One region of the Streptomyces sp. Ag109_G2-15 genome, then DNA from elsewhere that is predicted to be linked to it. Evidence: riboswitches for the same ligand, from Rfam matches in the RefSeq annotation. Region 1 holds a riboswitch; the other holds the start of a gene.
The links. A riboswitch is a leader RNA that binds a small molecule or an ion and turns the genes downstream of it on or off. The one in region 1 is predicted to bind S-adenosylmethionine.
Positions count from the first base shown of each region.

Region 2: another riboswitch for S-adenosylmethionine. It lies ahead of CRP49_RS23140 (aminotransferase class V-fold PLP-dependent enzyme); the one in region 1 lies ahead of thrC (threonine synthase).

Region 1 is NZ_OCNI01000001.1:3,454,288-3,458,386, forward strand. Features, by position in the region: gene CRP49_RS15555 (trehalose-6-phosphate synthase) at 1-500, opposite strand, end outside; gene CRP49_RS15560 (glucosyl-3-phosphoglycerate synthase) at 587-1,531, opposite strand; SAM riboswitch class I at 1,690-1,831, shown strand; gene thrC (threonine synthase) at 1,849-3,132, shown strand; gene CRP49_RS15570 (MoaD/ThiS family protein) at 3,129-3,404, shown strand; gene CRP49_RS15575 (cold-shock protein) at 3,848-4,054, shown strand.
Region 2 is NZ_OCNI01000001.1:5,157,685-5,161,783, reverse strand. Features, by position in the region: gene CRP49_RS23150 (rhomboid family intramembrane serine protease) at 1-505, shown strand, start outside; gene CRP49_RS23145 (Lrp/AsnC family transcriptional regulator) at 502-783, shown strand; gene CRP49_RS23140 (aminotransferase class V-fold PLP-dependent enzyme) at 818-2,191, opposite strand; SAM riboswitch class IV at 2,353-2,469, opposite strand; gene trpD (anthranilate phosphoribosyltransferase) at 2,544-3,608, opposite strand; gene CRP49_RS23130 (cytochrome bc complex cytochrome b subunit) at 3,729-4,099, opposite strand, start outside.

The sequences.
Region 1 (4,099 bases):
AGCATCCGGGGGGCGAGCGCCAGGTGGTAGTCCTGGATGAGCACCGCGGCGCCGTCCGCCGCCTCCTCGGCCAGCGCCTCGGCGAAGGCGTGGTTGTACGCCTCGTACGACGCCCACTGCCGCCGGAACTCCGCGTCGAAGATCGGCTCCAGCGGGGTCTGGTACAGCATGTGGTGGACGAACCACAGCACCGAGTTGGCGATGCCGTTGTACGCGTCGGCGAACACGGTCGCGTCGATGTCGAGCATCCGCACCCGCTGCCCGCCGGTCTCCTCGGCCGGCAGCAGCCCGCCGCCCGCGCGCCGTACCGCCTCACGGTCGCCGCCGCCCAGCGCGGCGCACACCCAGACCGCGTTGGTCTCCGGCCCGATGGCCGACAGACCCGAGACCAGCCCGCCGCCGCCCCGCTTGGCGAGCAGCGAGCCGTCCTCGATCACCTCGTACGAAACCGGGCCGCGATTGGACGCGACCAGCACCTCAGCACCGTGGGTGGAAGCCATGGTCCTCAACCTAGCCCGGCCCGGAAACGCTCAAACGTACGGTCTGCCCCGGAAGGGGGCTGTATACAGCCGTTCTCGTGCGCCCCTCACGCCACCCGGCGCGCCGCGTACTCCGCGATCTCCGCCATCGGCGGCCGCTCCTCGGTGTCCACCGAGTAGGTGCGCGGCTCGAATCCGTCCTCACCCCGCTCGAACTGGGTCAACGACGGCCGGATCAGATGCCCGCGGGCGAGCCGCAGCTGCGCCGTGCGGTAGATCGCCGCGGCCATCCGGCCGAGAGCCTGTCCGTCCTGGTGGCGGTGCTTGCGCACACCGACGTCGACCTGGGCGAGCGCGTCCAGGCCCACCAGGTGCAGGGCGTCGACCAGCATGCCCAGCTCGACGCCGTAGCCGACGGGGAAGGGGAGCTGTTCGAGCAGTGAGCGGCGGGCCGCGTACTCGCCGCCGAGCGGCTGCACGAAACCGGCCAGCTGCGGCCAGTGCATGTTCAGCAGCGGGCGGGCCATGAGTTCGGTGACCCGGCCGCCCTGTCCCGCAGCGCCGCCGAGCGGGCGGTCGTACATCGCCTTGACCAGGTCGACGCCCGGCTCGGTGAGCAGCGGGCCGACTATGCCGGAGACGAAGTCGGAGGAGAACTCCTTCAGGTCGGCGTCGATGAAGCAGACGATGTCCCCGCTGGTCACCAGCAGGGAGCGCCACAGCACCTCGCCCTTGCCGGGGACGGCCGGGATGCGCGGCAGGATGTCGTCGCGGTGGACGACCCGCGCGCCGGCCCTGGCGGCGATCTCGGAGGTACGGTCGGTGGACCCGGAGTCGACGACGACGATCTCGTCGACGAGCGGGGCCTGCTGCATGAGGTCGTGACGGATGATCGCGACGATGTCGCCGACCGTCTCCTCCTCGTTCAGCGCGGGCAGGACGACGGAGACGGACTGACCGGTGCGCTGCTTGGCGGCGAGTATCCGGTGGAGCGGACGATCGGTCACGGACCAGGAGCGGGTGGCCAGCCAGCGGTCGACTTCTTCCAGCACGGTCTGCGGCTCCTCACTGTCGTGATCACAGGGGGTGACCGTGTGATCCATCTCGCGGTTCGGACGACTATCTCAACTGTCCTGGCCTTCGGTTACAGTCTTGAACAACGCCGGTGACCATCGCATGTCCGGGTCAACGAGCGTTGACAACCACATACAGCTCATCCAGAGGGGCAGAGGGAAACGGCCCGATGAAGCCCCGGCAACCCTCCAGTCGGTTCTCGTTCTCCAGCGAGGCTCCCGGCTAGGGAAGGTGCCAAATCCGTCTCACGGCGAGATGCGTCGTGAGGAAGATGAGGAGAAAGGGCCTCGCCTCCATGGCTGTGCAGACAGTTGCAAGCACCAGCAATCCCACCGTAGACCTCGGCCCCGCCGCAGCGCTGAGCTGTCGCGAGTGCGGTCACCAGGTGCCCCTCGGGCCGGTGTTCGCCTGCGAGGAGTGTTTCGGCCCGCTGGAGATCGCCTACGACTTCTCCGCCTACGACACCGAAGAGCTGCGCAAGCGGATCGAGGCCGGCCCCGCGAACATCTGGCGGTACGCGCCGCTGCTGCCCGTCCCCGCCGACGTGGCCGACAAGCCCAACATCAACCCCGGCTGGACCAAGCTCGTCAAGGCCGACAACCTGGCCCGCGAGCTGGGCGTCACCGGCGGGCTGTACGTGAAGGACGACTCCGGCAACCCGACGCACTCCTTCAAGGACCGCGTCGTCGCCCAGGCCCTGGAGGCCGCCCGCGCCTTCGGTTTCACCACCCTCTCCTGCTCCTCCACCGGCAACCTCGCCGGTGCCGTCGGCGCCGCCGCCGCCCGCGCCGGCTTCCGCTCCTGTGTGTTCATCCCGCACGACCTGGAGCAGGGCAAGGTCGTCATGGCCGCGGTCTACGGCGGCGAGCTGGTCGGCATCGAGGGCAACTACGACGACGTGAACCGGTTCTGCTCCGAGCTGATCGGTGACCCGGCCGGCGAGGGCTGGGGCTTCGTCAACGTCAACCTGCGGCCGTACTACGCGGAGGGCTCCAAGACCCTGGCGTACGAGATCTGCGAGCAGCTCGGCTGGCGGCTCCCGGACCAGATCGTGGTCCCGATCGCCTCCGGCTCCCAGCTCACGAAGATCGACAAGGGCCTGCAGGAGCTGATCAAGCTCGGGCTCGTCGAGGACAAGCCGTACAAGATCTTCGGTGCCCAGGCCGAGGGCTGCTCGCCGGTGTCCACCGCCTTCAAGGCCGGCCACGACGTGGTCCGCCCGCAGAAGCCGAACACCATCGCCAAGTCGCTGGCGATCGGCAACCCGGCCGACGGCCCGTACGTCCTGGACATCGCCCGTCGCACCGGTGGTGCGGTGGAGGACGTGACCGACGAGCAGGTCGTCGACGCGATCAAGCTGCTGGCCCGCACCGAGGGCATCTTCGCGGAGACCGCCGGTGGCGTGACGGTCGGCGTGACGAAGAAGCTGATCGAGAGCGGTGTGCTGGACCCGTCGCTCACCACGGTCGTTCTCAACACGGGTGACGGCCTGAAGACCCTCGACGCGGTGGCCGGTACGGGGCTCACCGCCACCATCCGCCCGACCCTGGACTCCTTCCGAGAGGCTGGCCTCGCATGAGCGTGACCGTTCGCATCCCCACCATCCTGCGCACCTACACCGGGGGCCAGGCCGAGGTCGCCGCTGAGGGGGCGACCCTCGCCGAGGTCATCGGGGACCTGGAGAAGAACCACACGGGCATCGCGGCCCGCGTTCTCGACGACCAGGGCAAGCTGCGCCGTTTCGTCAACGTGTACGTCAATGACGACGACGTCCGCTTCGAGCAGGGTCTGGAGACCGCGACCCCGGACGGTGCCGGTGTCTCCATCATTCCGGCCGTCGCCGGCGGCTGACCGAATGACACATCATTACCGTCGGTAACCCCGGTTACCGATTGTTCATCGAATGGCCTCCTCCGTGAGAGAAGCGGAGGGGGCCATTCTGTGTGATTGAGCGCGGTACAGTTGGGGAACGCGTTCCGGACCTGCGGGTCGCAAGCCCCGGAATCATGCACTACGCCCCGGCGAGAAACAGCCAAAGTGCGCGGGTTATATGCCGCTTTTGTGGCTTTTATAGGGCCCGACTTGCCCTGAATTCGGACGAATTCTCGGCAGATTCCGGACCGGTCTCGTCCAGAATTCTCGTCCGATTGACCTGTTGCAGACGGCAGTTGGACAGATACATTCAGCCGCGGTCGACGCGTTCCGGCGCACGCCCCCGACCAATGGGGGGTGAGGTCTGACCCGGGTCCGCGAAGTGTGGATCTGTGCAAGGGCCAGTAATAGGGGAGTTAGGCATGGCTCAGGGCACCGTCAAGTGGTTCAACGCGGAGAAGGGGTACGGCTTCATCGCGGTCGACGGTGGTGCGGATGTTTTCGTCCACTACAGCGCGATCCAGATGGACGGTTACCGCACCCTGGAAGAGGGACAGCGGGTCGACTTCGAGATCTCGCAGGGTCAGAAGGGCCCGCAGGCGGACATGGTCCGTCTGGCGACCAGCTGAAGCACGCGTCGACTGACAGCGACGTTCTTCTGTTCATCTTCGAAG
Region 2 (4,099 bases), 1.7 Mb from region 1:
GACCCCGGTCACCGCGCTGTTCGTGCACGGCAGCTGGGTGCATCTGCTCGGCAACATGCTCTTCCTCTTCGTCTTCGGGGTGATGACCGAGGAACGGATGGGCCGGGTGGAGTTCACCCTGTTCTACGTCGGCTGCGGCTATCTGGCCCTGCTGGGCTACGCGGCCGCCAACGCCACCTCCGAGCAGTCGCTGGTGGGCGCGTCCGGGGCGATCTCGGCGGTGCTCGGGGCATTTCTCTACCTGTTTCCCCGCGCCCGTGTGACCAGTCTCCTCCCCTTCCTGTTCTTCCTGCCGATGCGCTTCCCGGCCTGGGTCGTGCTGCCCTTCTGGGCGGCCCTGCAGTGGCTCGCGGCGGGCCGCTCCGGCGAGGGGCCCGGGGTCGCCTACCTGGCGCACCTGGTCGGCTTCGGGGTGGGGTTCGGCTACGCATGGGTGCGATACGGACGCACGACTAGAGTGAACCCTGCACCGGCTCCGGCACCCGAGGGAGAGAACCCGTCGTGATCACCGCGATCGTCCTGATCAAGACCAGCGTGGACCGGATCCCCGAGATCGCCGAGCAGATCGCCTCGCTGGATACCGTCAGCGAAGTCTTCTCCGTCACCGGTACGTATGACCTGATCGCCATGGTGCGGGTACGCCAGCACGAGGACCTGGCCGACGTGATTCCGGGGCGGATCAGCAAGATCCCCGGGGTGGAGGCCACGGACACGCACGTCGCCTTCCGTACGTACTCGCAGCACGACCTCGAGGCGGCCTTCTCGATCGGGTTGGACAACTGATCGCCTGAAGACCGCCTCACCAGGCTTCAGAGACTCACACCGCCGGGACGCAGCGACCGTCCTCCGTGCGGTACTGCCACTTCGCGCCGTCCGTGACCAGTTCCCGTACCGCGTTCACGAAGCGCTCCACGTGCTCGTCCGGCGTGCCCGCGCCGAAGCTCACCCGGATCGCGTTCAGGGACTTCTCGCCGGGGGCGGCCTCGGGGGCGCCGCACTCGCCCTGGGTCTGGGGGTCGGAGCCGAGGAGGGTGCGGACCAGCGGGTGGGCGCAGAAGAGGCCGTCGCGGACGCCGATGCCGTACTCGGCGGAGAGGGCGGCGGCGAAGTGGGAGCTGTTCCAGCCGTCCACCACGAAGCTGATCACACCGACGCGAGGGGCGTCGTCGCCGAAGAGGGAGAGGATCCTGACCTCGGGGACCTCGGCGAGGCCCTCGCGGACCTTGGTGATCAGGTGCTGCTCGCGGGCCACGAGGGTGTCGAAGCCGGCCTCCGTCAGCGCCTTGCAGGCGGAGGCGATGGAGTAGGCGCCGATGACGTTCGGGGAGCCGGCCTCGTGGCGGGCGGCGGTCTCGTGCCACTGCACGGCCACTCCCCCGTCCTCGCGCCGCGTGACCTTGCGGCTCGCACCGCCGCCCGCGAGGTACGGCTCGGCCGCGACCAGCCAGTCGGCGCGGCCGGCCAGGACGCCGGAGCCGAAGGGGGCGTACAGCTTGTGGCCGGAGAAGGCGACCCAGTCGACGTCGAGGTCCTGGATCGACACCGGGTGGTGGGGGGCCAGCTGGGCCGCGTCCAGGACGATCCGGGCGCCGTGGGCGTGGGCCGCGGCGGCCAGCTCGCGGACCGGCCACAGCTCGCCGGTGACGTTGGAGGCGCCGGTGACGCAGACCAGGGCCGGGCCGTACGGGTCGCGGTCGGCGAGGGCCCGCTCCAGGGTCTCGACGGCCTGCTGCGGGGTGCGCGGGGCGTTGAGGTAGGTGACCCGGGCGTCCTGCCAGGGCAGCAGGGAGGCGTGGTGCTCGGTCTCGAAGACGAAGACCTGGCAGTCGGCCGGGATCGCCCGGGCCAGCAGGTTCAGGGAGTCCGTGGTCGAGCGGGTGAAGATCACCTGGTCGTCGGTGCGGCAGTCGAGGAACTCGGCGACCGTCCGGCGGGCGTTCTCGAACAGGTCGGTGGAGAGCTGGGAGAGGTAGCCGGCGCCGCGGTGGACGCTGCCGTAGTACGGCGCGTAGGCCGCCACGTCGTCCCAGACGCGCTGCAGGGCGGGGGCGCTGGCCGCGTAGTCGAGCGCCGCGTAGGTGACCTCGCCGCCGGTCACGAGCGGGACGGTGACATCCCCGCCCAGAACGGGCAGCGCCCCCGAAATGTTACGGCAAACGGTCTGGGCGGAGGCAGCGGTGGAGACAGACATGGCGAACTCCCGTGAGAGGCAAGCGGAATCACCGTGCGAGCGGGTACGGCTCAAGCACGGAGAAAGGTGAAAGGGGTATGCGGAGGCGGGGCTCTACGCCCTATCGCATTCGCTTGCTCACAGAAGGCTCCCTCGACGACCAGGACCCCTGGCGTGTGAGGGGTCCGCGCTTGCCGTAGACCTCGCTGCCTACGACCTGGTCTTCACCCGGGGCACCCCGCCACGGACGGAGGGTTGCCGGACAGTCGGCCGGGGCCTCATGACTGTCACTCATGACCTGGACAGGAACGTACGTGAAGTGATCGCGGTCCCGCAACTCCTGTCCGGATCGCGGGACCGCACATCGGATCCGTCAGCTGTTGCTGGCCGCCACCCACCGCTCCAGCGTCCGCTTCGCCGCACCCGAGTCGATCGACTCGGCCGCCTTGGCCATGCCCGCCCGGAGCTGCTCGGCCAGGGGGGCCTCGGTCGGGTCGAGGGCCACCAGGGCCGCCGCCGAGTTCAGCAGGACCGCGTCCCGGACGGGGCCCTGCTCGCCGTCCAGCAGGCGGCGGGCGACCTCCGCGTTGTACGACGCGTCGGCGCCGCGCAGGGCCTCCACGGGGACGAGGTCGATGCCGACGTCCCGCGGGTCGAAGCCCTCCTCCGTGACCTTGCCGTCCCGGACCACCCACACCCGGGAGGTGGAGGTGGTCGTCAGCTCGTCCAGGCCGTCGTCGCCCCGGAAGACCAGGGAGGAGTTGCCGCGCTCGGCGAGGACCCCGGCCACGATCGGTGCCATCCGCGGGTCGGCGACACCGACCGCCTGGGCACGCACCTTGGCCGGGTTGGTGAGGGGACCGAGCACGTTGAAGGTCGTACGGATCCCCAACTGGCCGCGTGCCGCGGCGACATGGCGCAGCGACGGGTGGAACTTCACCGCGAAGCAGAAGGTGATACCGGCGACCTCGGCGACCTCGGCGACCCGCTGCGGGGTCAGGTTGAGGTTGACGCCGAGCTTCTCCAGGACGTCCGACGCGCCGGACGCCGATGACGCGGCCCGGTTGCCGTGCTTGATCACCTTCGCGCCCGTACCGGCGACGACGATCGACGACATGGTGGAGATGTTCACCGTCTTCGCGCCGTCACCGCCGGTGCCGACGATGTCGACGGTCCGGCCGGGCACCTCGATCACGTTCGCGTGCTCGTACATCGCCCGGACCAGCCCGGTGATCTCGTCCACCGTCTCGCCCTTGGCCCGCAGTGCCACCACGAACCCGGCGATCTGCGCGTCGGTCGCCTCGCCGCGCATGATCAGGTCCATCGCCCAGGCCGTGTCGTCGGCGGACAGGTCCCGGCCATCCAGCAGGCCGTTCAGCAGGGCGGGCCAGGAACGGCCCGCCGCGGTGTCGCCTCCAGCGGGGGTCACAGCGCTCATAGCCGCTCCTGGGTGTCGTAGAAGAACAGTGTGGTCCCACCCTATCCAGCCCGGGACAGGGCGAAGGGCCCCGTCCGTAACACGGACGGGGCCCTTCAGCGTGGCGTGGCGACGCGGGGATCAGTGGTGGCCGTGGCCGCTCGTGATCTCCTTGTACTCGTCGACAGTGGGCTTCGGGATCTGGTTGTCCTCGCCGTAGTAGGCGTTGCTGAGCTTGACGCGCAGCTTCTCGGACGCCTTCACCTTGCGCTCGACACCGTTCTCGTCGACCGTCGGGCCGATCTCGGCCGGCTCGTACTGGTGGTGAGCCGTGAGGGTGTGCAGCTGCTCCTGGCTGAGCGGCTCGTGCACCTCGATGAACTCACCGTGCGGCAGGCGCTTGATGATGCCGGTCTCGCGACCGTGCAGCACCTTCTCGCGGTCGCGGCGCTGCAGGCCGAGGCAGATCCGCTTGGTGGTGATGAACGCGATGACCGGTCCGGCGAAGAAGA